Regions from separate parts of the Streptomyces sp. NPDC004284 genome, predicted to be linked through region 1. Evidence: riboswitches for the same ligand, from Rfam matches in the RefSeq annotation. Region 1 holds a riboswitch; the other holds the start of a gene.
What was found. A riboswitch is a leader RNA that binds a small molecule or an ion and turns the genes downstream of it on or off. The one in region 1 is predicted to bind glycine.
Positions count from the first base shown of each region.

Region 2: linked by a shared signal. The riboswitch ahead of gcvT (glycine cleavage system aminomethyltransferase GcvT) and the one ahead of gcvP (aminomethyl-transferring glycine dehydrogenase) in region 1 are both predicted to bind glycine.

Region 1 is NZ_JBIAMJ010000004.1:4,828-19,873, forward strand. Features, by position in the region: gene ACFYUS_RS12305 (DUF881 domain-containing protein) at 1-1,009, shown strand, start outside; gene ACFYUS_RS12310 (FHA domain-containing protein) at 1,090-2,031, shown strand; gene ACFYUS_RS12315 (MerR family transcriptional regulator) at 2,063-2,809, shown strand; gene ACFYUS_RS12320 (bifunctional nuclease family protein) at 2,899-3,372, shown strand; gene ACFYUS_RS12325 (MerR family transcriptional regulator) at 3,565-4,176, shown strand; gene ACFYUS_RS12330 (DNA polymerase IV) at 4,260-5,615, shown strand; gene ACFYUS_RS12335 (PRC-barrel domain-containing protein) at 5,667-6,041, opposite strand; glycine riboswitch at 6,155-6,254, shown strand; gene gcvP (aminomethyl-transferring glycine dehydrogenase) at 6,434-9,319, shown strand; gene ACFYUS_RS12345 (DUF5999 family protein) at 9,398-9,604, opposite strand; gene ACFYUS_RS12350 (hypothetical protein) at 9,937-10,527, opposite strand; gene ACFYUS_RS12355 (glutamate--cysteine ligase) at 11,007-12,506, shown strand; gene ACFYUS_RS12360 (CPBP family intramembrane glutamic endopeptidase) at 12,636-13,427, shown strand; gene ACFYUS_RS12365 (PhzF family phenazine biosynthesis protein) at 13,668-14,477, opposite strand; partial or broken gene ACFYUS_RS12370 (GNAT family N-acetyltransferase) at 14,767-15,046, opposite strand, start outside.
Region 2 is NZ_JBIAMJ010000001.1:854,532-869,577, forward strand. Features, by position in the region: gene ACFYUS_RS03935 (polysaccharide deacetylase family protein) at 1-219, shown strand, start outside; gene ACFYUS_RS03940 (YncE family protein) at 219-1,394, shown strand; gene ACFYUS_RS03945 (GNAT family N-acetyltransferase) at 1,423-2,061, opposite strand; gene ACFYUS_RS03950 (EF-hand domain-containing protein) at 2,136-2,351, shown strand; gene ACFYUS_RS03955 (hypothetical protein) at 2,576-2,818, shown strand; gene ACFYUS_RS03960 (L-serine ammonia-lyase) at 2,876-4,246, opposite strand; gene glyA (serine hydroxymethyltransferase) at 4,398-5,666, opposite strand; gene gcvH (glycine cleavage system protein GcvH) at 5,687-6,067, opposite strand; gene gcvT (glycine cleavage system aminomethyltransferase GcvT) at 6,145-7,269, opposite strand; glycine riboswitch at 7,458-7,557, opposite strand; gene ACFYUS_RS03980 (AAA family ATPase) at 7,719-8,381, shown strand; gene ACFYUS_RS03985 (enhanced serine sensitivity protein SseB) at 8,539-9,279, shown strand; gene ACFYUS_RS03990 (enhanced serine sensitivity protein SseB C-terminal domain-containing protein) at 9,337-10,128, shown strand; gene ACFYUS_RS03995 (ABC transporter permease) at 10,491-11,519, shown strand; gene ACFYUS_RS04000 (ABC transporter substrate-binding protein) at 11,630-13,393, shown strand; gene ACFYUS_RS04005 (ABC transporter permease) at 13,507-14,505, shown strand; gene ACFYUS_RS04010 (ABC transporter ATP-binding protein) at 14,502-15,046, shown strand, end outside.

The DNA of each region.
Region 1 (15,046 bases):
GAGTGAGAACCCGCAGAATCCCGAGAACCCGCAGAATCCGCAGAATCCCGAGAATCCGCAGGACTCCGAGAGCCCGGTGAAGCCGGAGAGCCCGGAGCAGGTCGGGGGCAGTGAGTCCGGGTCCGCCGAGGTGACCAAGACCGAAGCCGCCAAGGCTGAAGTCGCCGAGCCCGAGGCTGCGAAGCCTGCGGTCGTGAGGCCGGAGATCGCCGAGCCCGAGGTCGCCGAGCCCGAGGAGGTACGGGTGCCCGAGGCGCCCGTCGTGTCCTCGGCTCCGGCCGTCGCCGAGCCGAGTGGGCGGCGGAGGCTCGTCGCGGCCCTGTGGCCGCCGCGGGTGACCCGGGCCCAACTCGTCGTCGCGCTGCTGCTGTTCGTGCTCGGTCTGGGCCTGGCCATCCAGGTCTCCTCGACGAGCGAGAACAGCGCGCTGCGCGGGGCCCGGCAGGAGGACCTCGTGCGGATCCTCGACGAACTCGACGACCGCACCCAGCGCCTGGAGGACGAGAAGGCCCGCCTGGAGAAGCAGCGTTCCGAGCTGGAGTCCAGCTCGGACCAGGCCGAGGAGGCGCGCAAGCAGACCCAGGAGAAGGAGCGGCAGCTCGGCATCCTGGCCGGTTCCGTCGCGGCCGAGGGGCCGGGCATCACCCTCACCGTCGGGGATCCCACCGGGGCGGTCGAGTCGGACATGCTGCTCGACGCCATCCAGGAGCTGCGCGCGGCGGGCGCAGAGGCGATCCAGGTGAACGGTGTCCGGGTGGTCGCGGACAGTTATTTCACCGGTAGCGGTGATGACATGCGGATTGATGGAACGAAGGTGACCGCTCCGTACGTCTTCAAGGTCATCGGCAAGCCGGAGGATCTCGAGCCCGCGCTCAACATCCCCGGCGGTGTCGTGCAGACCCTGGAGAAGGAGCAGGCCACGGCCACGGTGGAGCGGGCGGCGAAGATCGTCGTCGACGCCTTGCGACCCGCGAAGCGGCCTGACTACGCTCAGTCGTCCTCCCAGTGAGAGGAGGGCGAGGGGGTCCCGCGACAAGGGCATGACGTTGCGGGGGGTCGGCGTACCACAATGGTGGTGCGTGGTGGAAACTGTCCGGAGGATACGGACGTTGTGAAGGTGTCCGGGTCGGCAGGTGTGAAGGATTTCGGTTCGTCCTGCCCCACGGGCGGGTCTGTTTCGGTCAAGGGGAATCGCCCGTGAGTTTTTTTGCGAAGTTGTTCGGCAAGAGCGGACGCGAGGACGGCGGCAGCGCCAAGCACGCCGCGTCGCGCCACGCCCAGAGCGAGGAGCAGGGCGGCGAGCGCCCCCTCTTCCGTGACGAGGTCGCCGGCCGGGGCGGTGACATTTCGGGCACGCCGGGCGCGTCTTCTGTTGACCCCGCCGGGGCCGCCCGCATAGGTTTCGGGGAACCATCAACCTCAGGTACGGGTGGAGGGTTTACGCCCGATCCGTACGCGACACAGACCTCCGCGGGGCAGCCGCGGCAGGAGGATGCGTCCATGCCGGTGTGCACGAGGTGCGGTCACCGCAACACCGCCGACAGCCGCTTCTGCTCCCACTGCGGTACGCCGCTGCGGGGCGGGATCGCTCCCGAGCGCGCGTCGGAGACGACGTCGACGATCTCCATCTCGGGGCTTGAGGCGTACGACGCGGAGGTCACCGGTCAGACCGCCCTTCCGTCGCTGTCTCCCGAGGCGCTGGCCGCCGTGGAGGCGCTGCCGCTGGGCTCCGCGCTCCTCGTGGTGCGCCGGGGGCCGAACTCGGGCAGCCGCTTCCTGCTCGACGGCGAGCTGACGACGGCCGGCCGTCACCCGCAGAGCGACATCTTCCTGGACGACTTCACGGTCTCCCGGCGGCATGTCGAGTTCCGGCGGGGGCAGGACGGCAGCTTCACTGTCGCTGACGTCGGCAGCCTCAACGGCACGTACGTCAACCGTGAGCCGATCGACTCGGTCGTTCTGTCCAACGGCGACGAGGTGCAGATCGGCAAGTACCGGCTGGTCTTCTACTCGAGCCAGCGAGGCGTGTGACGCCTCGGGGAAGCCCCTTCAGGGAAGGTCCATGCTGCGAACACCGACGGGCGGTGCCGGATCCGGCACCGCCACCGCGGGCGACCGGCTGGTCAGCATCGGCACGGTGCTGAGCCAGCTGCGCGACGAATTTCCCGAAGTGACGATCTCCAAGATCCGGTTCCTGGAGGCCGAGGGGCTGGTCGAGCCCCGGCGGACGGCCTCCGGATACCGGAAGTTCAGCCCGCAGGACGTGGAGCGGCTCGCCCGCATCCTGCGGATGCAGCGGGACCACTACCTTCCGCTGAAGGTCATCCGCGAGCACCTCGACGCCCTTGAGCGGGGCGAGCAGATCAAGCTTCCGGCGCCCGGGCGCCGGCGGGACCTGCTCGAAGGACCCTGGGAGCAGGACGAGGCGGACGCGCCGACCGTCGCGCGGCTCGGCCGGGCCGAACTGATCGCCGCCGCCGAGGTGACCGAGACCGAGCTCGCCGAGTGGGAGTCGTACGGTCTGATCGCCGAGGCGGAGGGCGGCGGCTACGACGCCGAGGCCGTCACCGTCGCGCGACTCGTCGCGGATCTGGGGCGATTCGGTCTGGAACCCCGGCATCTGCGGGCCGTCAAGGCGGCCGCCGACCGGGAGGCCGGGCTGATCGAGCAGGTGGTCGCGCCGCTGCGCCGACACCGCAACCCGCAGACCAGGGCCCATGCGGAGGCCACCGCGCAGGAGCTCGCCGCACAGTCGGTGCGGCTGCACGCGGCACTCGTCCAGGCCGCGCTGGGGATCCGGCTCCAGTGATCCGGGAAGGGGCCCCGGGGAGGGCCCGGTAGGGGTCGCTCGGGGGGCCCGACTATCCAAACCGGTCGGGCACGTCCTAGGGTTGCTGTGTGAACGAGCTCGACGTTGTGGGTGTCCGGGTGGAAATGCCCTCCAACCAGCCGATCGTGCTCCTGCGTGAAGTGGGAGGCGATCGGTACCTCCCCATCTGGATCGGACCGGGTGAGGCGACCGCGATCGCCTTCGCCCAGCAGGGGATGGCCCCGCCGCGGCCGCTGACGCACGACCTGTTCAAGGACGTGCTGGAGGCCGTGGGACAGGAGCTCACCGAGGTCCGCATCACGGATCTGCGCGACGGGGTCTTCTACGCCGAGCTGGTCTTCGCCAGCGGCGTCGAGGTGAGCGCGCGGCCGTCGGACGCGATAGCGCTGGCCCTGCGGACCGGGACGCCGATCTTCGGCAGCGACGGTGTGCTGGACGACGCCGGTATCGCGATTCCGGACGAGCAGGAGGACGAGGTGGAGAAGTTCCGCGAGTTCCTCGACCAGATCTCACCGGAGGACTTCGGCAGCAGCAGTCAGTGAGACGGAGCGGTGCGGCCGGAGGCCGTTCGCGGGGTGCCGTCAGAGCATTCGAGTAGCCTTTCCCCGGAGAGGGACACGCGAAACCACTCTCAGGGTGATTATCACTCGGCGTGCCGAGTGTGGCGATCGTTGACGCACCCCGGGTGACTGCCTACCTTCGTGTGGGCAGGTCAAGGACGGAGGGTCGGCGTGATGAGCAGCGCGGACGGTACGGCAGGGAGCTCGCTCGGACGCGTGTCCGGGGAGAGCGGTCCGTATCCGCTTCACGGCAGTGTGGGCGACTTCGGGACGGACAACGGCGTCGCCGACGCGGTGATCGGCTATCGCGGGCCGACGGCCTGCGCGGCCGCCGGGATCACCTATCGCCAGCTGGACTACTGGGCGCGCACCGGGCTCGTGGAGCCGAGCGTGCGGCCCGCGTACGGGTCGGGGACGCAGCGGCTCTACAGCTTCCGCGACGTCGTCGTACTGAAGATCGTCAAGCGTTTCCTCGACACCGGGGTGGCCCTCCAGAACATCCGGGCCGCGGTGCAGCACCTGCGCGCCCGGGGCTTCCGGGACCTGGAGCGGATGACGCTCATGAGCGACGGGGCCACGGTGTACGAGTGCTCCTCGCCCGACGAGGTCGTCGACCTCCTCCAGGGCGGGCAGGGCGTCTTCGGCATCGCCGTCGGGGTCGTCTGGCGCGACGTCGAGGCGGCGCTCTCGCAGCTCCACGGGGAGCGGGTCGACACCGGCGAGACGCTGGTCCGGCACAACCCGGGCGACGAGCTGGCACGCAGGCGGCGCGACAAGGCGGTGTGAGCGCGCCGAGGGGCCCGGGCGGGCCGGATCCGCCCGGGTGTTCCGTGGGGGCGTTGTCAGTGGCGTGAGGCAGCATCGGACGTGTGAGAGCCGCGCCCACGATCCTGCATCTCGACATGGATGCCTTCTTCGCCTCCGCCGAGCAGGCGTCGAAGCCCAGCCTGCGCGGGAAGCCCGTGGTCGTCGGCGGCCTCGGGCCCCGGGGCGTGGTCGCCACCGCCTCCTACGAAGCCCGCCGCTTCGGGGTGCACTCGGCCATGCCGATGGGCCAGGCGCGTCGGCTCGCGCCGAACGCGGCCTATCTCGTGCCGCGCTTCGCCTTCTACCGCTCGATCAGCGAGCAGGTCATGGAGCTGCTCCGGCGGCTCTCGCCGCTCGTGGAGCCCCTCAGCCTCGACGAGGCCTTCGTCGACCTCGAAGCCGGCGGCGTCGCCGACGACGGCGCGAGCGCGCGGGCGGCGGGGGAGCGGCTGCGGGCCGACATCCTCGCGACGACCGGACTCACCGGGTCCGTGGGGCTCGCCGGGTCCAAGATGATCGCGAAGATCGCCTCCGAGGAGGCCAAGCCGAACGGGCTCGTCGTCATCGCGCCCGGGACGGAGCGGGAGCTGCTCGGGCCGCGGTCGGTACGGATCCTGCCCGGGGTCGGGCCGGCCACCGGGGAGCACCTGCGCCGGGCCGGCATGAGCACCGTCGCCGACCTCGTGGAGGCGGGCGAGGACGAGCTCGTACGGCTCCTGGGACGGGCGCACGGGGCCTCGCTGCACCGGATGGCCCAGGGGTACGACGACCGGCCCGTGGTGGCCGAGCGGGAGACCAAGTCCGTTTCGGTCGAGGACACCTTCGACGTGGACCTCCACGACCGGGTGCGGATCCGGGTCGAGGTCGAACGGCTCGCGGAGCGGTGCGTCGCGCGGCTGCGGTCCTCGGGGCACTCCGGGCGGACCATCGTCCTCAAGGTGCGGCGGTACGACTTCTCGACGCTCACCCGGTCCGAGACGCTGCGGGGGCCGACGGACGACCCGGGGGTCGTACGGGAGGCGGCGGGGCGGCTCCTGGAGGCGGTGGACACGACCGGGGGCGTGCGGCTGCTGGGAGTGGGGGTGACGGGGCTCGCGGACTACACGCAGGAGGATCTGTTCGCCCAGGCGGAGGCGGGGGCCTCGGAGCGGCCCGCGGAGGAGATCGCGCCCTCGGAGGTGGAGGAGGCGCCTCCCCCCGCGGCGGAGAGCGCCGAGCGGGTGTGGGCGCCCGGGCACGACGTGCGGCACGCGGTGCACGGGGCCGGGTGGGTGCAGGGGAGCGGGGTCGGGCGGGTCACGGTCCGGTTCGAGGACCCCTGGTCCGGGCCGGGGCGGGTGCGGACCTTCTCCGTGGACGACCCGGACCTCGAACCGGCGGAGCCGTTGCCGCTGGTGCGGGGGGACGAGGCGGCGTGACGGTGCCCACCCGCACCGTCGCGCGGGTGGGTCCGTCCTCGGGGCGGGTCCTCAGGCGCCGTCCTGGCCCGCCAGGCGGCCGAAGTCGGTGTCCGGGGCGTCCGTGGGCGGGGGAGGCAGGGCGAGGCTGTAGTGGCGGTACAGCTGGAGTTCCTGCTCGGGGGAGAGGTGGCGGCCCACCCCGAAGTCGGGGGCGTCCTTGATGAGGGCCCGCTCGTACGGGATGTGGAGGCCGTCGTCGAGCAGGGCGCTCGGCTCCAGGGGGACGAAGGCGTCCCGGCTGAACAGGCCCGTGCGGACCGCGGCCCATTCGGGGATGCCGGTCGCGTCGTCCAGGTACACCTCGTCCACGGTTCCGATCTTGTGCCCGTTCCGGTCGAACGCCTTGCGGCCGATCAGGCTGCGCGGATCGATATCGGTCTGCACGGTCCCTCCAACTGGTCGCAACTGCTCTACACCCCTACGAAAGTGCACATCTGGGATGTCGGCCACTTGAGCGATGGGAGCCGCAACCTCGCTGGTAGGCTGGTTGTGGCTGTCGACCCCGTGCGGGAGAGTCCCCCGGAGAAACCTTCCGGTGGGCGCCGAAGGAGCAAATCCTCCCCGGAATCTCTCAGGCCCCTGTACCGCGCGGACGAGGTCACTCTGGAAAGCAGAGCGGATGTCCGACGGCATCGCGCTCTCACCGACGGTGAAAGCCGGCGGGCCGCGAGGCGTGCCGGTGAAACTCTCAGGTTGAGATGACAGAGGGGGAGGCCGTCCGGGTACCCGCGCCGTGGTGCCCCTCGCAGGTCGTGACGACCAGGAGGCCTCCGTACATGACCGCCAACCGCACTCCGCTCTCCGAGCTCGAACAGGGCATCCCGTTCGAGCAGCGGCACATCGGCCCCGACGCCGAGGCGCGGGCCAAGATGCTCGCCCAGGTCGGTTACGGCTCGCTCGACGAGCTCACGGCCGCCGCGGTGCCGGACGTCATCAAGAACGCCGAGGCGCTGGGCCTGCCGGCCGCGCGCACCGAGGCCGAGGTCCTCGCCGAGCTGCGCACGCTCGCCGACCGCAACCAGGTCCTCGCCCCGATGATCGGTCTCGGCTACTACGGGACCTTCACCCCGCCGGTGATCCTCCGCAACGTCATGGAGAACCCCGCCTGGTACACGGCCTACACGCCGTACCAGCCGGAGATCTCCCAGGGCCGCCTGGAGGCCCTGCTCAACTTCCAGACCATGGTCGCCGACCTGACCGGTCTGCCCACCTCCGGCGCCTCCCTCCTGGACGAGGGCACCGCCGCCGCCGAGGCCATGGCGCTCTCCCGCCGCGTCGGCAAGGTCAAGAACGGCGTCTTCCTCATCGACGCCGACGCCCTGCCGCAGACCATCGCCGTCATCGAGACCCGCGCCGAGCCGACCGGTGTCGAGGTCGTCGTCGCCGACCTGAGCGAGGGCATCCCCGCCGAGGTCGCCGAGCGCGGCGTCTTCGGCGTGCTCCTCCAGTACCCGGGCGCCTCCGGTGCCGTCCGCGACATCAAGCCGCTGATCGACGCCGCCCACGAGCTCGGCGCGATCGTCACCGTCGCCGCCGACCTCCTCGCGCTCACCCTGCTCACCTCGCCCGGCGAGCTGGGCGCCGACATCGCCGTCGGCACGACGCAGCGCTTCGGTGTCCCCATGGGCTTCGGCGGTCCGCACGCCGGCTACATGGCCGTCCAGGACAAGCACGCCCGCTCCCTGCCCGGCCGCCTCGTGGGCGTGTCCGTCGACGCCGACGGCAACCGCGCCTACCGCCTGGCCCTGCAGACCCGCGAGCAGCACATCCGCCGCGAGAAGGCCACCAGCAACATCTGTACCGCTCAGGTGCTGCTCGCCGTCATGGCCGGCATGTACGCCGTCTACCACGGCCCCGACGGTCTGAAGCAGATCGCGCAGCGTACGCACCGCTACGCCGCCATCCTGGCCGCGGGTCTCACCGCCGGTGGCGTCGAGGTCGTGCACGGCTCGTACTTCGACACCCTCACCGTCCGCGTGCCCGGCAAGGCCGACGAGGTCGTCGCCGCCGCCCGCGAGGCCGGGGTGAACCTCCACCGCGTCGACGCCGACCTCGTCTCGATCTCCTGCGACGAGACCACCGGGCGCGCGCAGCTCGCCGCCGTCTGGGGCGCCTTCGGCGTCACCGCCGACATCGAGGCCCTGGACGCCGCCACCGAGGACACCCTCCCGGCCGGTCTGCTGCGCTCCGACGCGTACCTGACCCACCCGGTCTTCCACGCGCACCGCTCCGAGACCTCGATGCTGCGCTACCTGCGCAAGCTCGCGGACCGCGACTACGCGCTCGACCGCGGCATGATCCCGCTCGGCTCCTGCACCATGAAGCTGAACGCGACCACCGAGATGGAGCCGGTGACCTGGCCCGAGTTCGGGCAGATCCACCCGTTCGCGCCGGTCGAGCAGGCCGCCGGATACCTCACGCTCATCAACGAGCTGGAGGAGCGCCTCGCCGAGGTCACCGGTTACGACAAGGTGTCCATCCAGCCCAACGCCGGTTCCCAGGGCGAGCTGGCCGGTCTCCTCGCCGTCCGCGCCTACCACCGCGCCAACGGCGACGAGCAGCGCACCATCTGCCTCATCCCGTCCTCCGCGCACGGCACCAACGCCGCCTCCGCGGTCATGGCCGGCATGAAGGTCGTCGTCGTCAAGACCGCCGACGACGGCGAGGTCGACGTCGTCGACCTGCGCGCCAAGATCGAGCAGTACCGCGACGAGCTCGCCGTCCTGATGATCACCTACCCGTCCACGCACGGTGTGTTCGAGGAGCACGTCGCCGACATCTGCGCCGAGGTCCACGAGGCCGGCGGTCAGGTGTACGTCGACGGTGCCAACCTCAACGCGCTGGTCGGTCTGGCCAAGCCGGGTCACTTCGGCGGCGACGTCTCGCACCTGAACCTGCACAAGACCTTCTGCATCCCGCACGGCGGCGGTGGCCCCGGCGTCGGCCCGGTCGGCGTCCGCGCCCACCTCGCCCCGTACCTGCCGAACCACCCGCTCCAGCCCACCGCGGGCCCGGAGACCGGCGTCGGCCCGATCTCGGCCGCCCCCTGGGGCTCCGCCGGCATCCTGCCGATCTCCTGGTCGTACGTGCGCCTCATGGGCGGCGAGGGCCTCAAGCGCGCCACGCAGGTCGCCGTGCTCGCGGCGAACTACATCGCCAAGCGCCTGGAGCCGCACTTCCCGGTCCTCTACACCGGCCCGGCCGGTCTGGTCGCCCACGAGTGCATCGTGGACCTGCGTCCGCTCTCGAAGGAGACGGGCGTCACGGTCGACGACATCGCGAAGCGCCTCATCGACTACGGCTTCCACGCGCCGACGATGTCCTTCCCGGTGGCCGGCACGCTGATGATCGAGCCCACCGAGTCCGAGGACATCACCGAGCTCGACCGCTTCTGCGACACGATGATCGCGATCCGCGGCGAGATCGAGAAGGTCGCCTCCGGCGAGTGGCCCGGTGACGACAACCCGCTGCACAACGCCCCGCACACCGCGGCCGCGCTGGGCGGCGAGTGGAACCACCCGTACACCCGTGAAGAGGCGGTCTTCCCGGCCGGTGTCTCGGCCGCCGACAAGTACTGGCCGCCGGTGCGCCGCATCGACGGTGCCTTCGGCGACCGGAACCTGGTCTGCTCCTGCCCGCCGCTGGACGAGTACGACAACTGAGCACGCGCCGAGGGCCGGTTCGGAGGATCTCCTCCGGGCCGGCCCTCGGCGTTTCCCTCGTACGGTGTCCTGCCGCCGTCAGGCGGCGGTCGTCACCTGTCCCGCCGTCAGCGGCCGGTGCGGGGCGATGATCTGCCCGTCCGGCAGCAGTTCACCGGTGTCCTCGAAGAGCAGGACGCCGTTGCACAGCAGGCTCCAGCCCTGCTCCGGGTGGTGTGCCATCAGGCGGGCCGCCTCCCTGTCGGGGGAGTCGGCGGTGGGACAGGCAGGCTGGTGCTGGCACATGGGTGGGTTCTTTCGCTGCGTCGTGGTGGATGTCCTGCGGCTCTGTGCGCTCATGGCCGCCCCCGTCGGTCGGTTCGGTTCCGGTCCCAGTCTTGCCCCACGGACGGTCTTCCGCAGGTATTTCGCGACAGCTCGTCCTCTCCTGGGAAGACGCATCACCCGCAGGGGCGGTTCAGGTCAACTGCACCGTCTCTTCGGGTGGTTCGGGGTGGTCCCAGCGGGCTAGTCCGTACGGGAGGGGCGTTCGGGCGGGACGTTCGGAAGCACGGCTCGGACAGGAGTGCGCCCCGTGACCCGGCCGGGTCACGGGGCGGTGGCGCGTGTGCGGTGGATCAGGCGGACGCCGGCGAGCCCAGGAGGGGCGGCGGCGCGAGTCGTGTGCTGAGCACGGGCAGGAGTTCGGCGACCTGGTACGGGAGATGGGCCGCGATCCCCGGGGGTGCGGGGGCCAGGGGCACCATCAGATCGGCCGCGGCCGGGGCGGCGGGGGTGCCGTCCGCCTCCGGGCCGGCGTGCAGCCACAGGGTCAGCATGTAGAGCTCCGGCACGGAGAGCAGCCGCGGTTGGTAGGTGGCGGGCAGGGCCTCGGCCTGGAGCAGGGCCCGTTCCGTGGCGGAGACGTACGGTCCCTCGAAGAAGTGCGAGAAGACCCAGCCGTCCGGGGTGAGCATGGTGTCCGCGGCGGCGATCGCCCGGTCCCCGTTCCGGATGAGGAAACGCCAGCCTGCGAGTCGGGTGCGGGGTGTGTGTCCCGGACCCCCGGTGACGCCCAGGACGTGTACGGGCAGGGGGTGTTCGGGGCTCAGCGGTCCCTGTGCGGCCCGCAGCGCGGGAGTTCTCGGCTCGCGGACGGCGGTCGGCGAGCCGAGGGCCGCGAGGACGCTGCGGAGGGCCGGCGCGGGGGCCGGGGAGGGTCGGAGCATGGTGGGTCGCCTCTCACTCAGGAGACACGGTGATGCGTGGGCAGGTACGACGGCGCTGTCGGCGGCCGGGCCAGAGAGGGGCCGAGAGGCCATGGCCGGGCGCCAACACTCTGCCTCGTCCGCGGAGTTTATACGACACGTGTTCACACAGTGTTTCCGCTAGACCTCGCGGATATTCCTGACAAGACGTCAACAGGCCGTAATGAAGGGGAGCCCAAGCGGAATCGCGAGGGCGGTACCGCTCCCACCTGCGTATTCCGCGTGAAGGCGGACGGCCGAATTCAGACCCTGGCTCCGTGGGTAATATGACATTGCTATATGTCGCACGTTCCTTGCCGTCGGAATGTGCCGGTGGAGTGCTTCGTCCAGCCTATCCTCCGACAGGCCGATTCCGCAGGCGTTGTGGATCAGCGGGGTGGGCATCATCGTCCGTGACGCGCTGCCGTCCTGGCGGCCGCCCACTCGGGAGGGACGCTTCGATGGGGGAGAAGGTCGTGGCCGACGGGTTCGGCCCGTCCGACCGGCAGCAGTACCGGAGAAAGCTCCAGCAGTGTCTCGCGGGGCTCGCGCGACTGCTGGCGGAGAAGAGGTTCGACCGGCCGCGCAATCTCATGGGCGTGGAGATCGAACTCAATCTCGCCGGCTCCGACGGGATGCCCCGGATGCTGAACGGACCGGTTCTCGAAAAGATCGCCAGCTCCGATTTCCAGACGGAACTCGGAATGTTCAACCTCGAAGTGAACATCGCGCCCCACCAGCTCGACGGGCGCGTATTCGACCGGCTCGCGGAGGAGATCGGAACCGGCCTCGGATATGCCGACCGCAAGGCGGCGGAACTCGACGCGAACGTCGTCATGATCGGCATACTCCCCACGCTCGCCCAGCGCGACCTGGTCCCCGAGAACATCTCGGACAACGACCGTTACACCCTGCTCAACGACCAGATCCTCGCCGCCCGAGGCGAGGACTTCACCCTCGACATCCACGGCGTCGAACGCCTGCTGTGCACCACGGAGTCGATCGTTCCCGAGGCGGCCTGCACCTCGGTGCAGCTCCACCTCCAGGTGACACCGGCCAGGTTCGCCCCCGTGTGGAACGCCGCGCAGGCCGTGGCCGGCGTCCAGATCGCGCTCGGCGCCAACGCGCCCTTCGTCTTCGGCCACGAAGTGTGGCGCGAGTCCCGGCCACCGCTCTTCATGCAGGCCACCGACACCCGGCCGCCCGAGCTCCAGTCCCAGGGCGTGCGGCCGCGCACCTGGTTCGGGGAGCGGTGGGTGGACTCCGTGTACGACCTCTTCGAGGAGAACGTCCGCTACTTCCCCGCCCTGCTGCCGCTCTGTGACGAGGAGGACCCGCTGCTCGTCCTCGACCGGGGCGGGGTGCCGCGCCTCCAGGAGCTGATCCTGCACAACGGCACGATCTACCGCTGGAACAGGCCGGTGTACGGCTGGGTCGACGGGGTCCCGCACCTGCGCGTCGAGAACCGGGTCCTGCCGGCGGGACCGACCGTCACCGACGTGATCGCGAACGCGGCCTTCTACTACGGGCTCGTGCGCTCGCTCGCCGACGACCCCCGGCCGGTCTGGAAGCGGATGACCTTCCAGGACGCCGAGGCCAACTTCGACACCGCCTGCCGCCACGGCATCGAGGCCGAGCTGCGCTGGCCCCGCGCGGGGCGCGCCGGCGGCATCGCCACCCTGCCCGCCGTACGGCTCGTCCTCGACGAACTGCTGCCGCTCGCCGCGGCGGGGCTCGACGCCTGGCACATCGAGCCGGCCGACCGGGACTTCTACCTCGGGGTGATCGAGCAGCGCTGTCTGCGGCGGGTGAACGGCGCCTCCTGGCAGGCCGACACCTTCCACCGGGCCCTGGAGTCGGGCCTCGACCGGGAGGCGGCCCTCGCGGCGACCACCCGGCGGTACCGGACGCTCATGCTCGCGGGCGAGCCGGTGCACACCTGGCCGGTGGGGATCGACTGACCTCCGCCCCTTCCTCCTCGTCCCCGTCCATGGGCGATCATGTCCAGGTGGTCCCGGTCGGCCGGGGCCGCCGGAACGGCGTGAGCCCGCGACGGGGAAGTGGAGACAGGTGTGGTGTCGGAGCAACGACTGAGGGACGCTTCCCTGCCCCCCGACGGCCTGCCGCGCGGCGTGCTGCGCTCCGAGACGCTCATCGTGCTCGCCCTCTCGCTCGGGGCGAGCGGGGTGTCGGCGCTCATCAGCTTCATCGGCTCGCTGACCAAGCCGGGGGCGCTGAAGGAGCAGGCGGCGACGCTCAACGGCTCGTACGCCCCCGGCCGGCCCTGGCTCGACCTGTCCTGGCAGCTCTTCGGCATCGCCACCGCGCTCGTGCCGGTCGTGCTCGTCGCCCATCTGCTGTGGCGCGAGGGACCGGGAGTGCGGGGGCTGCGGGCCATCGGTTTCGACCGGACCCGGCCCTGGCCCGACCTCGGGCGCGGGACGCTGGTCGCGGCGGGGATCGGGAGCGCGGGCCTCGCCTTCTACCTGGTGGCTCGGGCGTCCGGGTTCAACCTGACGGTGGTGCCCGAGTCGCTGCCCGACGTGTGGTGGAAGTACCCGGTGCTCATCCTCTCGGCGATCCAGAACGCCGTCCTGGAGGAGGTCGTCGTGGTCGGCTATCTGCTGCGCAGACTGGGTCAGTTGGGGTGGACGCCGATGGCCGCGCTGGTGGCGAGTTCGGTGCTGCGCGGCTCGTACCACCTCTACCAGGGGGTCGGCGGCTTCATCGGCAACATGGTGATGGGCGTCGTCTTCGTGCTGCTCTACCGCCGCTGGGGGCGCGTCGGGCCGCTGGTCGTGGCGCACGCGCTGCTCGACATCGTGGCCTTCGTCGGGTACGGGCTGCTTGCCGGGAAGGTGGGCTGGCTGCCCACCGCGTGACGGGACGCGGAAGAGGGGGGGGGGGGGGGGGGGGGGCCCCCCCCCCCCCGGCCGGCCGGGGGGGGGGGGGCGCGGCGCCCCCGGGGGGGGGGGGGGGGGGGGGGGGGGGGGGGGGGGCGGCCCCGGGGGGGCGTTGGGGGGGTGGGGGGGGGTGGGGGGGTGGGGGGGGGGGCCCCCCCCGGGGGGCGGGCCGGGGGTGGGGGGGGGGGGGGGCGGGGCCCCCCCCCCCCCTCTCGTACGTCAGACGTGCAGGTCGCCCTCGACGACCGTGACGGCGTGGCCGTTCAGGAGGGTGCGGTCGCCGCGCAGGCGGGTGCGGACGAGGCCCGTACGGGCACCGCCCTGGAAGCCGGTGAGCTCCTCGCGGCCGAACCTGGCCGACCAGTACGGGGCGAGCGCGGTGTGGGCGCTGCCCGTCACCGGGTCCTCGTCGATGCCGACGGCCGGGAAGAAGCCGCGCGAGACGAACTCGTATCCGCTGTCCGGGCGTTCGGCGGCGGCGGTGGCGATGATGCCGCGCGAGGAGAGGACCTTCAGGGCCGCGAAGTCCGGCGTGAGCGAGCGGACCGTCGCCTCGTCGCGCAGCTCGACGACGAGGTCGCCGATGTGGGCGGCCGTGTCGTGGACGGCGACGATCTCGGCGCCGAGCGCCTTCTCCAGGCCCTCGGGGGCGGGGACCGGGGTGAGGGAGGAGGTCGGGAAGTCCATCGTGATCGTGCCGTCGGCCTCGGCGGTGGTGATCAGGATGCCGCAGCGGGCCGTGAAGCGGACGGTGCCGCTCGCGGCGCCGGTGGTGTGCAGGACGTGCGCGGTGGCCAGGGTGGCGTGGCCGCACATGTCGACCTCGGTGGTCGGGGTGAACCAGCGCAGGGCCCAGTCCGCCTCGCCGCCGGCGGGCAGCGGGTGGGCGAAGGCGGTCTCGGAGAGGTTGACCTCCGCGGCGACCTTCTGGAGCCAGGCGTCTTCGGGGAAGGAGTCGAGGAGCAGGACTCCGGCCGGGTTGCCGGAGAAGGGCCGGTCGGTGAAGGCGTCGACGATTCGGATGCGCATGCCGACGACCGTACCGGGCGGGGAAACCCGCGGGCCAAGGCCAATCGCGGGGAACTGGACCCGTCCCGTCGCACGTCGTCCCGCCCGGGTCACAGGGGCGCGAGGACCATGAGGATCTCGTCGCGGTCGTCGTCGGGGGCCAGGCGCAGGGCGCCGGGCCAGCGCCCGACCTCCCGCCAGCCGAGCCGGCCGTAGAAGTCCTCCAGGCCGGTGCCGCCGCGTGCCGCAGCTGCTCCAGGCCCATCTCGTCGCGGGCGATCTCCCGGGCGCGCCGCACCAGACCCGCGCCGATGCCCCGGCCGCGCACCCCGAGGCGGGTCTGGACGTGGTGCAGGGTGCCCCAGTGCGCGACCAGGGGGAAGGTGTCGCGGCGGAGGCACAGCCAGCCCGCGAGGGTGCCGTCGACCATGGCGACGACGAGACGGCTGCTCGCCGGGTCGAGCCCCGTGACGATGCGGTCGACCGCGGCGGCGACCTCGGCCGGGTCGACCGGCGGGAAGGGGAACCCGGCCGCCCCGCCCGCGTCGCTCACCTCGGTCCAGCAGTCGGCGAGGGCCGCCGCGAGCCCG
Region 2 (15,046 bases), on a different contig from region 1:
GGATACCCGCACGTCCTCTCGTACGACGTCGACTCCCTCGACTTCACCTCGCCCGGCGCGGCGGCCGTCGTCCGCAACGTCATAGGGCCCGTCCGCGCCGGATCCGTCGTCAGCCTGCACTTCGGCTACCCGGACACCGCCACCGCGCTGCCCCTCCTCCTCGCCGACCTCGACCGCCGCGGCCTGAGCGCGGTCACCACCACGGAGCTGCTGAGCTGATGGCACACCTCACCAAGAGGACCCGGATCCTCCTCGCCGCCGCCCTCCTCGCCGGACTCGCCGGCTGCGGCACCGCGAACCACTCCGAGGGCGCCGCCCCCGTGAAGAAGGCCGCCGCCGTGCCCAAGGCGGCCGCCGACCCCGCCGGACTGCCCGGCATGCCGCCCCTGCTCGACCCGCACGACGTCTACGCCGCCGACCGGCCGAACAGGCTCTCCCCGGTGGTGAAGAACTTCCCCTCCCGGGTCTACGTCCCCAACACCAACTCCAACACCGTCTCGGTCATCGACCCCGCGACCTACCAGGTCGTCGAGACCATCCCGGTCGGCGTCCAGCCCCAGCACGTCGTCCCCTCCTGGGACATGAAGACCCTCTGGGTCAACAACGACCGGGGCCACACCCTCACCCCCATCGACCCGGCCACCGGCATCGCCGGCAAGCCCGTCGAGGTCCACGACCCGTACAACCTGTACTTCACGCCGAACGGCAAGTACGCCATCGTGATGGCCTCGCTCGACCGCGAACTCGTCTTCCGCGACCCCCACACCATGGAGCGGAAGAAGACCGTCCCCGTCAGCTGCTACGGCGTCAACCACGCCGACTTCTCCGCCGACGGCCGCTACTTCATCGTCTCCTGCGAGTTCTCCGGCGAACTCCTCAAGGTCGACACCGAGAAGATGGAGGTGATCGGCCAGCAGAAACTGCCCTTCCAGGGCGCCATGCCGCAGGACGTGAAGATCTCCCCGGACGGGAAGACCTTCTACATCGCCGACATGATGGCCCACGGCATGTGGGTCCTGGACGGCGAGAAGTTCACCACCCCGACCCTGCTCGCCACCGGCAAGGGCTGCCACGGCCTCTACGTCGGCCGGGACTCGCGCGAGATGTACATCTCCAACCGCGGCGAGGGCTCGGTCTCCGTCTTCGACTTCCAGCAGAACAAGCTCACCAAGAAGTGGTGGCTCCCGGACGGCGGCTCCCCCGACATGGGAGGCGTCTCCGCCGACGGCAAGGTCCTGTGGCTCTCCGGGCGCTACGACTCCGAGGTCTACGCGATCGACACCACCACCGGCAAGCAACTCGCCCGCATCCCCGTCGGCAGCGGCCCGCACGGACTCGCGGTCTATCCGCAGCCGGGCCGCTACTCCCTCGGCCACACCGGCATCTTCCGGTAGCGGCCGGCCGGGCGTCTCCGGGCGGGGCTCAGCCGGCGACCAGGAGCGCCTCCGAGGCCACCGGGCGGTAGCCGGCCGCCTGGAAGACGCGGACGCTGCGGGCGTTGCCCGGGGACTGCTGGGCCCACACCACCTCGCCCGGGGCGAGGTGGCGGGCCGCCGTCGCCAGGGCCCGGCCCAGGCCCCGGTGGCGCACCTCCTCGTCCACCTCGATCGCCGCCTCCCAGCGGCCCGCGACGCCCCGGCCCAGGGCCAGGACGCCGCCGTCGGCCGCCCAGACCCGGACCTCGTCGCGGAACTTCAGGGCCCGCGCCACCCGGGGGTGCGTGGGGTCGTCGATCTCGCGGAGCTCCAGCGGGGGAGGGCCGGGCAGCGTGTCCGCCACCGTGAGCAGGTCGATCGTGTTCATGTGCCGGCCGGTGCGGGCCATCAGGGCGTACAGGAATCCCGGGTTCATGCTCGCCGCGAGCGGGTCGCTGGACGCGGCCGCCAGCTCGGCCCGCACCCACTCCGGGTCGGCGTCCGTGAAGACCACCGAGTGGGCGGTGAAGGCGAGCACTCCCGCGTCCCGGGGGTTCGGCTGCGGCACCACCGTGGTCGAACCGTCCGGGGGCGGGAACTCCCCGCGCGTCGCCGCCGCCAGTATCCGCGCCACCTCGTTGCTCATACCCCCATCATCCGGCACCGGGCGGCCAGCTAATCTGGCCCCCGTCAGACAAGCACCAAGAAGGGGCGGACGCAGTGGCGGACATCGAGTCGGCACGCACGGCATTCAACAGGTTCGACGTGGACGGCGACGGCTTCATCACCGCCGCGGAGTACAAGCACGTCATGGCGGAGCTGGGCGACTTCAACGTCACCGAGACGGTCGCCGAGGTGCTCATCAAGCAGCGCGACGACAACGGCGACGGCGTCCTGTCCTGGGACGAGTTCTGGGCGCACTACAGCAAGGCCTGAGCCTGACCTGCCGGCCCGGGCGGGCGGAGCGACACGGGTCGCCGCCTGTCCGGGCTTCGGCGTACCCCCAGACCTGACGCATTGGCCTAGACCTATTGTGCGGCTCTTTCGGTGACGGTACGTTCGTCCCCGGCTGCGCAGCCGGACGTACCGCAACGCAACGCACCACATCGCATCGTCACGCACTCCGCCGGGGCATCCCGGCGTTTTCAGGAGGCAATGCCATGTACCGCCGCACAGCAGCCGCACTCGCGACCGCCGTCACCGCAGGGGCACTCGCGCTCGGAGCCGCCGGAGCCGCGCAGGCCAATCCCGGTCCGGGCTACTACGCGAACAGCTCGTACTCCTCGTACGCCGACTGCCAGGCCGCGGGGAAGGCCGGCTACAGGATCTGGGGGCCGATCTTCACCTGCGAGCCCTTCAGCGCCGACCGCCAGGACATCATCGTCCTCTGGGTCCGGGCCTGACACGAAGCCGGCCGGCCCCGGGGATCCCGGGGCCGGCCGGCCGTGCGAGTGAACGGTTCAGCACTCGATGATGTTCACCGCGAGACCGCCGCGAGCGGTCTCCTTGTACTTGACGCTCATGTCGGCGCCCGTCTCCTTCATGGTCTTGATGACCTTGTCGAGGGAGACCAGGTGGCTGCCGTCGCCGCGCATCGACATCTTCGCCGCCGTGACGGCCTTGACCGCCGCCATGCCGTTCCGCTCGATGCAGGGGATCTGGACCAGGCCGCCGACCGGGTCGCAGGTCAGGCCGAGGTTGTGCTCCATGCCGATCTCGGCCGCGTTCTCCACCTGCCCCGGGGAGCCGCCGAGGACCTCGGCGAGGGCGCCCGCCGCCATCGAGCAGGCCGAGCCGACCTCGCCCTGGCAGCCGACCTCGGCGCCGGAGATCGAGGCGTTCTCCTTGAAGAGCATGCCGACCGCGCCGGCCGCGAGGAGGAAGCGGACGATGCCGTCCTCGTCCGCGCCCGGGACGAAGTTCATGTAGTAGTGCAGGACCGCCGGGATGATGCCGGCCGCGCCGTTCGTCGGGGCGGTGACCACCCGGCCGCCCGCCGCGTTCTCCTCGTTCACGGCCATCGCGTAGAGGGTGATCCACTCCATCGCGTGCGCGGCCGGGTCGCCCTCGGAGCGCAGCTTGCGGGCCGAGGTCGCGGCGCGGCGGCGGACCTTCAGGCCGCCCGGCAGGATGCCCTCGCGGGACATGCCGCGCGAGACGCAGGACTGCATGACCCGCCAGATCTCCAGGAGGCCCTCGCGGATCTCCTCCTCGGTGCGCCAGGCCTTCTCGTTCTCCAGCATCAGGGAGGAGATCGACAGGCCGGTCTCCTTGGTGAGGCGGAGCAGCTCGTCGCCGGTGCGGAAGGGGTACTTCAGGGCGGTGTCGTCCGGGATGATCGGGTTCTCGCCGGCCACCGCGTCCTCGTCGACGACGAAGCCGCCGCCGACGGAGTAGTACGTCTTCTCCAGGACGAGCCCGCCCTCCGCGTCGTACGCGAAGACGGTCATGCCGTTGGCGTGGTACGGGAGCGCCTTGCGGCGGTGCAGGATCAGGTCGTCGTCGAAGGAGAACGGGATCTCGTGCGCGCCGAGCAGGTTGATCTTCCCGCTCGCCTTGATCCGCTCGAACTCGTCGTCGGCGGTCTCCACGTTCACCGTGCGCGGCGAGTTGCCCTCCAGGCCGAGGAGGACGGCCTTCGGGGTGCCGTGGCCGTGGCCCGTCGCGCCGAGGGAGCCGTACAGCTCGGCCCGTATCTTCGCCGTGTGGGCGAGCAGGCCCTCGTTCTTCAGCCGGCGGGCGAACATCCGGGCCGCCCTCATGGGGCCCACCGTGTGGGAGCTCGACGGACCGATGCCGATCGAGAACAGGTCGAAGACCGAGATGGCCACGGAAGGACTCCTTGTGGGGGCTAGACGCCGTTGTCTGCCGGGGTGGAGCAGAGAAGCGCGGAGAAGGGGCTGAGCATGGGCCGGGGCACCGCGCTCACTGTCCAGTGTGCGGGGTGCCCCGGAGATTCCGTACGAACAAAAGGGTACGAAATTACTTCAGGCCGGGGTACAGCGGGTGCTTGTCCGCGAGAGCGGTCACCCGGGCCTTGAGGGCGGCGGCCTTGTCGGCGTCGAAGCCCGGCTTGAGGGTCTCGGCGATGACGTCGGCGACCTCGGCGAAGTCCTCGGCCTGGAAGCCGCGGGTCGCGAGGGCCGGCGTGCCGATGCGCAGACCGGAGGTGACCATCGGCGGGCGCGGGTCGTTCGGAACGGCGTTCCGGTTGACCGTGATGCCGACCTCGTGGAGACGGTCCTCGGCCTGCTGGCCGTCGAGCTCGGAGTCGCGCAGGTCCACCAGGACCAGGTGCACGTCCGTGCCGCCGGACAGGACGGAGACGCCGTGGGCGGTGACGTCGTCCTGGACCAGGCGCTCGGCGAGCGCGCGGGCGCCGTCGAGGGTGCGCTGCTGGCGCTCCTTGAACTCCTCCGAGGCCGCGACCTTGAAGGAGACGGCCTTGGCCGCGATCACGTGCTCCAGCGGGCCGCCCTGGAAACCGGGGAAGACCGAGGAGTTCAGCTTCTTGGCGAACTCCTTCTTCGCCAGGATGATGCCGCCGCGCGGGCCGCCGAGCGTCTTGTGCGTGGTGGAGGTCACCACGTCCGCGTACGCGACCGGGTTCGGGTGCAGACCGGCGGCGACCAGGCCCGCGAAGTGGGCCATGTCGACCCACAGGTAGGCCTCGACCTCGTCGGCGATCCGGCGGAACTCGGCGAAGTCCAGCTGGCGCGGGTAGGCGGACCAGCCCGCGATGATCACCTTGGGGCGGTGCTCCTTGGCGAGGCGCTCGACCTCGGCCATGTCGACCAGACCGGCCTCGTCCACGTGGTACGCGACCACGTTGAACTGCTTGCCGGAGAAGTTCAGGCGCATGCCGTGGGTGAGGTGGCCGCCGTGGGCCAGGTCCAGACCCAGGATCGTGTCGCCCGGCTGGGCGATCGCGAACAGCGCGGCCTGGTTGGCGGAGGCGCCGGAGTGCGGCTGCACGTTGGCGTACTCGGCGCCGAACAGGTCCTTGATCCGGTCGATCGCGATCTGCTCGGCCACGTCGACGTGCTCGCAGCCGCCGTAGTAGCGGCGGCCCGGGTAGCCCTCGGCGTACTTGTTGGTGAGGACGGAGCCCTGGGCCTCCATGACCGCGACCGGAGCGAAGTTCTCCGAGGCGATCATCTCGAGGGTGGACTGCTGACGAAGGAGCTCGGCGTCGACGGCGGCGGCGACGTCGGGGTCCAGCTCGTGGAGGGGAGTGTTCAGAAGCGACATGAATCGATCCCTAGGGGGTCTCAGTTCCCGGCGGTGAGCTCGGTGTACTGGTCGATGGAGAGCAGGTCCTTCGGCTCCTCGCTGATCCGGACCTTGAACAGCCAGCCACCCTCGAACGGAGCGGAGTTCACCAGGGACGGGTCGTCCACGACGTCCTGGTTGGCCTCGACGACCTCACCGGTGACGGGGGAGTACAGGTCGCTGACGGACTTGGTCGACTCCAGCTCGCCACAGGTCTCGCCCTCGGTGACGGTCTCGCCGACCTCGGGGAGCTGGGCGTAGACGACGTCACCGAGCGCGTTGGCCGCGAACTCCGTGATGCCGACCGTCGCGACGCCGTCCTCGACGGCCGACAGCCACTCGTGCTCCTTGGTGTAGCTCAGCTGCTGGGGGTTGCTCATGACCTGATTCTCCTGGATCGGGGGAGTGCTGATGAACGTGGGTCTTGCGGGGTGAGACGAAGAGTGAGACGACTTCGTCACTTCTGGCGCTTGTAGAAGGGCAGCGCCACGACCTCGTAGGGCTCGTGGGTGCCGCGGATGTCCACACCGACGCCCTCGGTCCCGGGCGTGGCGTGGGCCGCGTCCACGTACGCCATCGCGATCGGCTTTCCGAGGGTCGGGGACGGGGCGCCGGAGGTGACCTCGCCGATGACCACGCCGTCCTTGACGACGGAGAAGCCGGCGCGCGGGACGCGGCGGCCCTCGGCGATCAGGCCGACGAGCTTGCGCGGCGGGGCGGTCTCGGCGCGCTCGGCGGCCTTCTCCAGCGCCTCGCGGCCGACGAAGCGGCCCTCGTTGGCGGTCTTCTCGAACTTCACGACGCGGCCCAGGCCGGCGTCGAAGGGGGTGAGGGCGGTGGTCAGCTCGTGGCCGTACAGCGGCATGCCCGCCTCCAGGCGGAGCGTGTCGCGGCAGGACAGGCCGCAGGGGATCAGGCCGACGCCCTCGCCCGCCTCGGTCAGGGCCTTCCAGACGCCCTCGGCGTGCTCGGGCTTCAGGAACAGCTCGAAGCCGTCCTCGCCGGTGTAGCCGGTACGGGCGATCAGCGCGGGGACGCCGGCGACCGTGCCGGGCAGGCCGGCGTAGTACTTCAGGCCGTCCAGGTCGGCGTCGGTGAGCGACTTCAGGATGCCGGGGGACTCCGGGCCCTGGACGGCGATCAGGGCGTACGCGTCGCGGTCGTCGCGGACCTCGGCGTCGAAGCCCTCGGAGCGGGCGATCAGGGCGTCGAGGACGACCTGGGCGTTGGAGGCGTTGGCGACGACCATGTACTCCGTCTCGCCGAGGCGGTAGACGATCAGGTCGTCGAGGATGCCGCCGTCCTCCTGGCAGATCATCGTGTAGCGGGCGCGGCCGTTGCCCACGGTGGAGATGTTGCCGACGAGGGCGTGGTCCAGGAGCTCCACGGCCTGCGGGCCGGTGACGGTGATCTCGCCCATGTGGGAGAGGTCGAAGAGGCCGGCCTGGTTGCGGACGGCGTTGTGCTCGTCGCGCTCGCTGCCGTACCGCAGCGGCATGTCCCAGCCGGCGAAGTCGGTCATGGTCGCGCCCAGCGAACGATGCAGGGCATCGAGGGCGGTCAGACGGGGGGCAGTGCTCATGGGGTGGCTCCCGGGTCCCAAGGGCGTGATCGGTGACGAAAACACATGACGGGCGAGGACGTCCTCCCCATCTGTCATGGAACCTGAGAGGTTCACCGAGAGCATCTCGGCACCGGGCGAGCGGCGCCGGAAGGTCGGCTTGCACCTTGGGTGGGGACACGGCGACGTGTCCCGCTTTTCAGATCTGCCTCATCCACGCGGTACGGGGCCTGAGAGATTCAAGGGAGGGTCTTGCTCCTTCGGCGCCCGGACGCGCTCGGCGGTCCGGAACTCTCCCGCGCGGATTCGAGCGGCCGGTATGCGGTTGTGCGGCGACTGTGCGCGCCTGGCGCGCACATCATTGCACGCGGTGTCGGCGGGGCAAATCGCTTGTGTCGCATTACCGATTCTTTACACTTCGTGGGCAAGGGTCTCCTGAGGTCTCCTGAGACCCGGCCAGGGGGAGAGCGATGAGGATCCAGCACACCGGCGCATACGCGACGAGTACCGGCATACCGTCCCAGCGGGCCCGCGCCCGCAGCCGCCGCCGCGGCCGCCTCCTGCGGGACCTGCGCGAGCGCGGCGGCCGCGGCCCCCGCGCCCTCACCTTCGCCGCGGGCGACCTCGTCGTCGTCTCCGGGCTGCCCGGCAGCGGCAAGTCCACCCTGCTGAAGCGCGTCGCCGAAGGAGGCGGCATCGACTCCCAGGACGCCCGCGAGCGCTGGGAGGCCCGCATGCCCCGCCTCCTGCCGTACGCCGTCTACCGCCCCCTCGTCCGGATCGCGCACTACGCCGGACTGCGCCGTGCCCTGCGCTCCGGCGCGAGCGTCGTCGTCCACGACTGCGGCACCCAGTCCTGGGTGCGGGCCTGGCTCGCCCGCGAGGCCGGACGCCGGGGCCGCGCCCTGCACCTGGTCCTCCTCGACGTCACCCCGGACACCGCGCGGGCCGGCCAGGACGCCCGGGGCCGGGGCGTCTCCGCGTACGCCTTCGGACGCCACCGGCGGTCCGTCGGCCGGCTCCTGCGGGCCGCCGAGTCCGGCAGCCTGCCGCACGGCTGCGCCTCGGTCACCCTCCTCGACCGGGACGCCGCCGACTCCCTGCGCAGGATCGGCTTCCGGGAGGCGGCCTGAGGGGAGACGGCCCGAGGGCGCGACCGGCGGGGTGTGTCCCGTTTCCGTCCCGGGACGCCCGTACCCTTCCTTTCGGGCCACGGCGGCGCCGGTGCGGCATTAGGGTGCTGCCGGGCGGCCGGTGGCGGCAGGCCGTGCGAGAAGGGGAAACGGGACCGTGGACGTGACGTGGCCGGGCAACGAGCTCGAAGAGGTCCTCGCCGCCTCACTCGGCAACCCCGAGGCGGGCGGACGCCTGGTCGAGGTGCTCGGCCGCAGCCAGGTCTGGGTGCCCCTGCCCAACGGCGGCGGCCCCGACAGCCCCGACCTGGACCTCCCCACCATCGAGCTCGACGGCGCGGCCTTCGTCCCCGTCTTCAGCTCCGAGCAGCAGTTCCTCGCCTGCGTCGGCACCCACATGTCCTTCACGGTCGCCCCCGCCCGTGACTTCGCCCGCGGCCTGCCCCCGCAGCTCGGCATCGCGGTGAACCCCGGCGGTGCGGTCGGCGTCCCGCTGCCGCCGCCCGCCGTCGCCGAGCTCTGCCGCGTCGGCCGGACCCCGCTCGACGGCCCCGCCAGCGGCGGCCGCGTCCGGCTCTTCGAGCCCGACTGGCAGGACGACCCGGTCGACTTCCTCGCCGCCGCCTCCGCCGAGTTCGAGGCCACCGGGGTCGTCACCACCGCCCGCCGCGCCCTCGCCAGCGTCGAGGGCACCGAACCGGCCCTCTTCATCGGCGTCCAGCTGGGCGGCTGGGACGGCGTCGACCGGAACGCGCCCCTGGACGCCCTCGGCCGCGCCCTCGGCCGCGTCGAGGTCGCCTGGCCCGTCAACCTCATCCTGCTCGACATGGCGCAGGACCCGGTCGGCGACTGGATGCTGGAGCGGGTGCGCCCCTTCTACCAGAGCGTCGGCGCCTGAGCGGCCCCCTGTTTAAGCTGAACTGACTCGGTGGACGGAAGAGGGGCGGGACCCAGGGTGAGCGCGTCGGGCACGGCAGCGGCCGGACAGGTCGAGCACAGACTGGGCCAGGTGGCACCCGGACGCTACGACGCGTACGAGCAGTTGCTGCACGCCCTCGCCGACGGCGAGCTCCACATGCTGCTCTGGCAGGGCGCCCCCGGCGCGCCCGACGCCCAGTACGGGAACATGGAGGTCGACGGCTTCGGCTACGCGCCCTGCGTCACCTCCGTCCAGGAGCTCTCCGCCTCCGGCTGGAACCGCGCCCACGAGCTCGTCACCGGCCGTGAGATCGCCCGCGCCCTCTACCCCGACCGCTGGGGCGTCTGGCTCAATCCGCACGCCCCCGGCGGCGGCGTCGGCATCCCCTGGCCCGACCTGCGCCGGATCGCCACCGGTCTGGACCGGATGCCCGCCGGGCCGCTGCGGGTCACCGAGCCCGCCCTGGAGATGCCGCAGTTCTACGCCCTGCTCACGCAGAACGCGCACCGCACCCCGGCCGTCCGGTCGCTGCGCCGCGGCTGGGTGCAGCCCGCGCTCGGCTCCCCGTACCTCGTCATCGGTCTCGACCTGTACGACACCTCCGCGGCGGCCGTCGACACGGTCCGCTCGATGATGCGCCAGTCGATCGGCTCCGTCCCCGACGGACTGCCCGTCTCCACGGTCGCGCTCTCCGACGCGTACGACCCGGTGGCGCTCTGGCTGCGGGCGAACGCGCGCCCCTTCTACGACCGCGAGGCGCACGCCGGACGCGGTTCCGCATCCGCGCCGGGCTACGGATACCCGCCACCGGCTCCGTCCGGATACTGAGACGTCCCTCCTGTCCCACTTGTCGGCAAAGGCCTCCGGAGTCCGCTCCGGAGGCCTTCGTTCACCCCAATTCCATAGGGCAAGGCACCAGTTGAGCGGCATGTCCGATTGCGCACAAGAGAGCCCCAGTTGGTCCGCTCAGGTGATCACGACGTCCGGATAACGGAAGTCGCAGCACCGCATCACGTTTGAGCAAACATTCACCTTCAGGTCTGGCGGGTGATCGCAAGCGCATTGAAGACTCCCCGGAACACCGGGCGTTCTGTTCCTTTCGAACGGATGCCCAGCAGGTTGTTCCACCGAGCCGCTACCCGCGGCGGGCAAGGGCCGGCTATCCGCGGCCGAGAGGGGTCCTCACCACGATGACGGCACCACTGCACGAGACGAGTGCGGGCGAGGCGACCGCCACCGTCGACGGCGCGCCCGACGCTCCCGGCACTCCGGACAAGTCCGGCGCGGCCGGCAAGGCGATCGAGGGGCGCTCTCCCTGGAAGATCGCCTGGACCCGCCTCAAGCGCGACAAGCTGGCCCTCGCGGGCGCCTTCGTCGTCATCTTCCTGATCCTCGTCGCGATCTTCGCGCCGGTCATCGTGGGCCTCCTCGGCCACCCGCCGGACGAGTTCCACGAGGACCAGATCGACCCGCTGTTCGGCACGCCGATCGGGTCCTGGGGCGGCATCAACGGCGACTTCCTCCTCGGCGTCGAGCCCGTCAACGGCCGCGACGTCTTCAGCCGGATCGTCTACGGCGCCCGGATCTCGCTGCTCGTCGCCTTCCTGGCGGCGGTCTTCGCGGTCTTCCTCGGCACCGTCCTCGGCATCATCGCGGGCTACTTCGGCGGCTGGATCGACGCGGCCCTCAGCCGGGTCATGGACGTCATGCTCGCCTTCCCGCAGCTGCTCTTCACGATCGCCCTGGTCTCGGTGCTGCCCAACTCGCTCCTGGGACTCGACGGTTCGGGGGTGCGCATCGCCGCCCTCGTCCTGGTGATCGGCTTCTTCGGCTGGCCGTACGTGGGACGCATCGTCCGCGGCCAGACCCTCAGCCTGCGCAACCGCGAGTACGTCGAGGCCGCCCAGAGCCTGGGAGCCGGCCGCTTCTACATCCTGCGCCGCGAACTGCTGCCCAACCTGATCGCCCCGATCACGGTCTACGCGACCCTCATGATCCCCACCAACATCCTGACCGAAGCGGCGCTCAGCTTCCTCGGCGCGGGTGTGAAGCCTCCCACCGCTTCCTGGGGCCAGATGCTGTCGACGGCCATCACCACCTACGAGTCGGACCCCCTGTTCATGGTGATCCCCGGCCTCGCGATCTTCATCACCGTTCTGGCGTTCAACCTCTTCGGTGACGGCGTGCGTGACGCGCTCGACCCGAAGGGCTCCCGCTGACCGTTCGCCGACGACACGCAAGACCCGCCCCTGCCGCTGGCGACAGGAGGCCCATCCCCAATCGGCGGACCGCCGTAACGGCCGCCACTATCCCGGAGGTTGCTGGACCCATGCTGAAAAGCTCTCAGCGCAGAATCGCCGCGGGCGCGCTGCTTGCGGCGGCCACGATGGTCGTCACCACCGCCTGTGGCGGCGGCGCGGACAAGGATGGCGGCAAGGGCAGCGCGGGTGCGCCCGGCTTCAACGCCGGCGTGAACAAGGTCGCCAACGCCTCCGACAAGAAGGGCGGCGAGCTGAAGTTCATCGGCTCGCAGGAGGCCGACAGCTGGGACCCGCAGCGCGGTTACTACGGCTTCGTGTGGGACTTCGCCCGCTACTACACGCGCCAGCTCGTCACCTTCAAGGCCGAGCCGGGCACCGCCTCCACCGAGCTGGTCCCCGACCTCGCCACCGACGCCGGCAAGGTCTCGGCCGACGGCCTCACCTACACCTTCACGCTGAAGGACGGGATCACCTGGGAGGACGGCAAGCCGATCACCTCCAAGGACATCAAGTACGGCATCGAGCGCATCTGGGCCCAGGACGTCATCTCCGGCGGTCCGATCTACCTCCAGCAGGTCCTCGACCCCAAGGGCGAGTACAAGGGTCCGTACAAGGACACCTCCGCGGACAAGCTCGGTCTGAAGGCGATCGAGACGCCGGACGACAAGACCATCATCTTCAAGCTGCCGGTCGCCAACGGTGACTTCCTGCAGATGCTGGCCATGCCGGCCGCCTCCCCGGTCCGCCAGGACAAGGACACCAAGGCCAAGTACGGCCTGAAGCCCTTCTCCTCCGGCCCGTACAAGTGGCAGTCGTACACGCCGAACAAGTCGATGAAGCTCGTCCGCAACGACAAGTGGGACGCCAAGTCCGACACCGTCCGCAAGGCGCTCCCGGACAGCATCAGCGTCACGTTCACCACGAACGCCGACGACATGGACAACCGTCTGGTCGAGGGCGAGTACGACCTCGACCTCAACGCGACGGGTGTCGGCGCCGCCGCCCGCCAGAAGGTGCTCCAGCAGCACAAGGGCAACGTCGACAACCCGCAGACGGGCTTCATCCGCTACGCGGTCTTCCCGCAGACGGTGATCCCCAACATCGAGTGCCGCAAGGCGATCATCTACGCCGCCGACTCGAAGTCCCTCCAGACCGCCCGCGGTGGCCCGCAGGCCGGTGGCGACATCGCCCCCAACATGCTGCCCCCGGGCATCAAGGGCGCCGACCCGCAGGCCGACCCGTACGGCAAGCTCGCCGGCGCCCCGGACCTGGCCAAGGCCAAGGACGCGCTGAAGAAGTGCGGCAAGCCGAACGGCTTCAAGACCACGATCGCGGTCCGCAACAACAAGAAGATCGAGATCGCGACCGCCGAGTCCCTCCAGCAGTCGCTGAAGGCCGTCGGCATCGACGCCCAGATCGACCAGTTCGACGGCGCCCAGACCTCCGGCATCATCGGTTCGCCGAAGGTGGTCAAGGAAAAGGGCTACGGCATCATCATCATGGGCTGGGGCGCCGACTTCCCGACCGGTCAGGGCTTCCTCCAGCCGCTGGTCGACGGCCGCTTCATCCTCCAGAGCGGTAACAACAACTTCTCCGAGCTGAACGACAAGGCCATCAACGGCCTGTTCGACCAGGCGCTGAAGGAGACCGACCCGGCCAAGGCCGGCGAGCTCTACAAGCAGATCAACACGAAGGTGTCGGAGGCCGCGGTCTACCTGCCCTTCACCAACGAGAAGAACATCATCTGGCGCAGCTCCCGGCTGACCAACGTCTACACGGCGGACGCCTACAACGGCCGCTACGACTACGCGTCGCTCGGCGTCGTCAAGTAATCCGACCCGCTTCACCGGCGCACCACCCGCCGCCAGGTCCGAAGGGCAGGTGATGGCCGCCCCGGCGGCCGGGGAATCCGACCGGATTCCCCGGCCGCCGACCGGCCGACCGCATGCTTGCATACATATTCCGACGGCTCTTCTCAGTCGTCGTGATGCTGCTCGTCGTCACGCTCGTGACGCTCAGCATCTTCTTCCTCATCCCCAAGCTGACCGGCAGCGATCCTGCCGCGATGTTCGTCGGCAAGCAGGCGGATCCGGCTTCCATCGAGGCCATCCGGCAGAAGCTGGGCCTGGACGAGCCGATCCTGGTGCAGTTCTGGCACTTCGTCTCCGGCATCTTCGTCGGCCGGGACTACACCGGCGGCGGCGACACCATCCACTGCGCCGCGCCCTGCTTCGGCTACTCGTTCCGTACGGAGCAGGACGTCTGGAGCATGCTGGTCGACGCCTTCCCGGTGACCCTGTCCATGGTCCTCGGCGCCGCCGTGCTGTGGCTGATCCTCGGCGTCTCGGCAGGCGTGGTCTCCGCGCTCAAGCGGGGCACGATCGTGGACCGCGCCGCGATGATCACCGCGCTGGCCGGCGTCTCGCTCCCCATCTTCTTCACCGCCATGCTGTCCATGCTCGTCTTCCGCACGCAGCTGGGCTGGCTCAAGTCCTCGTACACCCCGATCACCGAGTCCTTCGGTGGCTGGTTCGGCGGCCTGCTCCTTCCCTGGGTCACCCTCGCCTTCCTGTACGCGGCGATGTACGCGCGCCTCACCCGCGCCACCATGCTGGAGGTCCTCGGCGAGGACTACATCCGCACCGCGCGGGCCAAGGGCCTGCCGGAGTCGGTCGTGCTCGGCAAGCACGCCATGCGCTCCACCATGACTCCCATCCTGACCATCTTCGGCATGGACCTCGGCGCCCTCGTCGGCGGCGCGATCCTGACCGAGACCGCGTTCAGCCTTCCCGGCCTCGGCCAGGCGGCCTTCCGGGCCGTCAGCGAGCGGGACCTGCCGCTGATCCTGGCGGTCACGCTCATCACGGCCGCGGCCGTGGTCATCGCCAACCTCGTGGTGGACCTTCTGTACGCGGTGATCGACCCCCGAGTGAGGCTCGCATGACGGACAAGCTGACGAAGACCGGCGCGGCGGTGGGAGAGCCCGTCGACACCGGGAAGTCCGCCCCCTCCGAAGCTTTCCTCGACGTGCGCGACCTGAAGATCCACTTCCCGACCGACGACGGTCTGGTGAAGTCGGTCGACGGCCTCAGCTTCCAGCTGGAGAAGGGCAAGACCCTCGGCATCGTGGGCGAGTCCGGCTCCGGCAAGTCGGTCACCTCGCTCGGCATCATGGGCCTGCACACGGTCGGCCAGTACGGCCGGCAGAAGGCGAAGATCTCCGGCGAGATCTGGCTGAACGGGCGCGAGCTCCTCTCCGGCGACCCGGAGGAGGTCCGCAGGATGCGCGGCCGCGAGATGGCGATGATCTTCCAGGACCCGCTGTCCGCGATGCACCCGTACTACACGGTCGGCCACCAGATCGTGGAGGCGTACCGCGTCCACCACAGCGTGGACAAGAAGACGGCGAAGAAGCGGGCCGTCGAACTCCTCGACCGGGTCGGCATCCCCGAGCCCCTCAAGCGGTTCGACAACTACCCGCACGA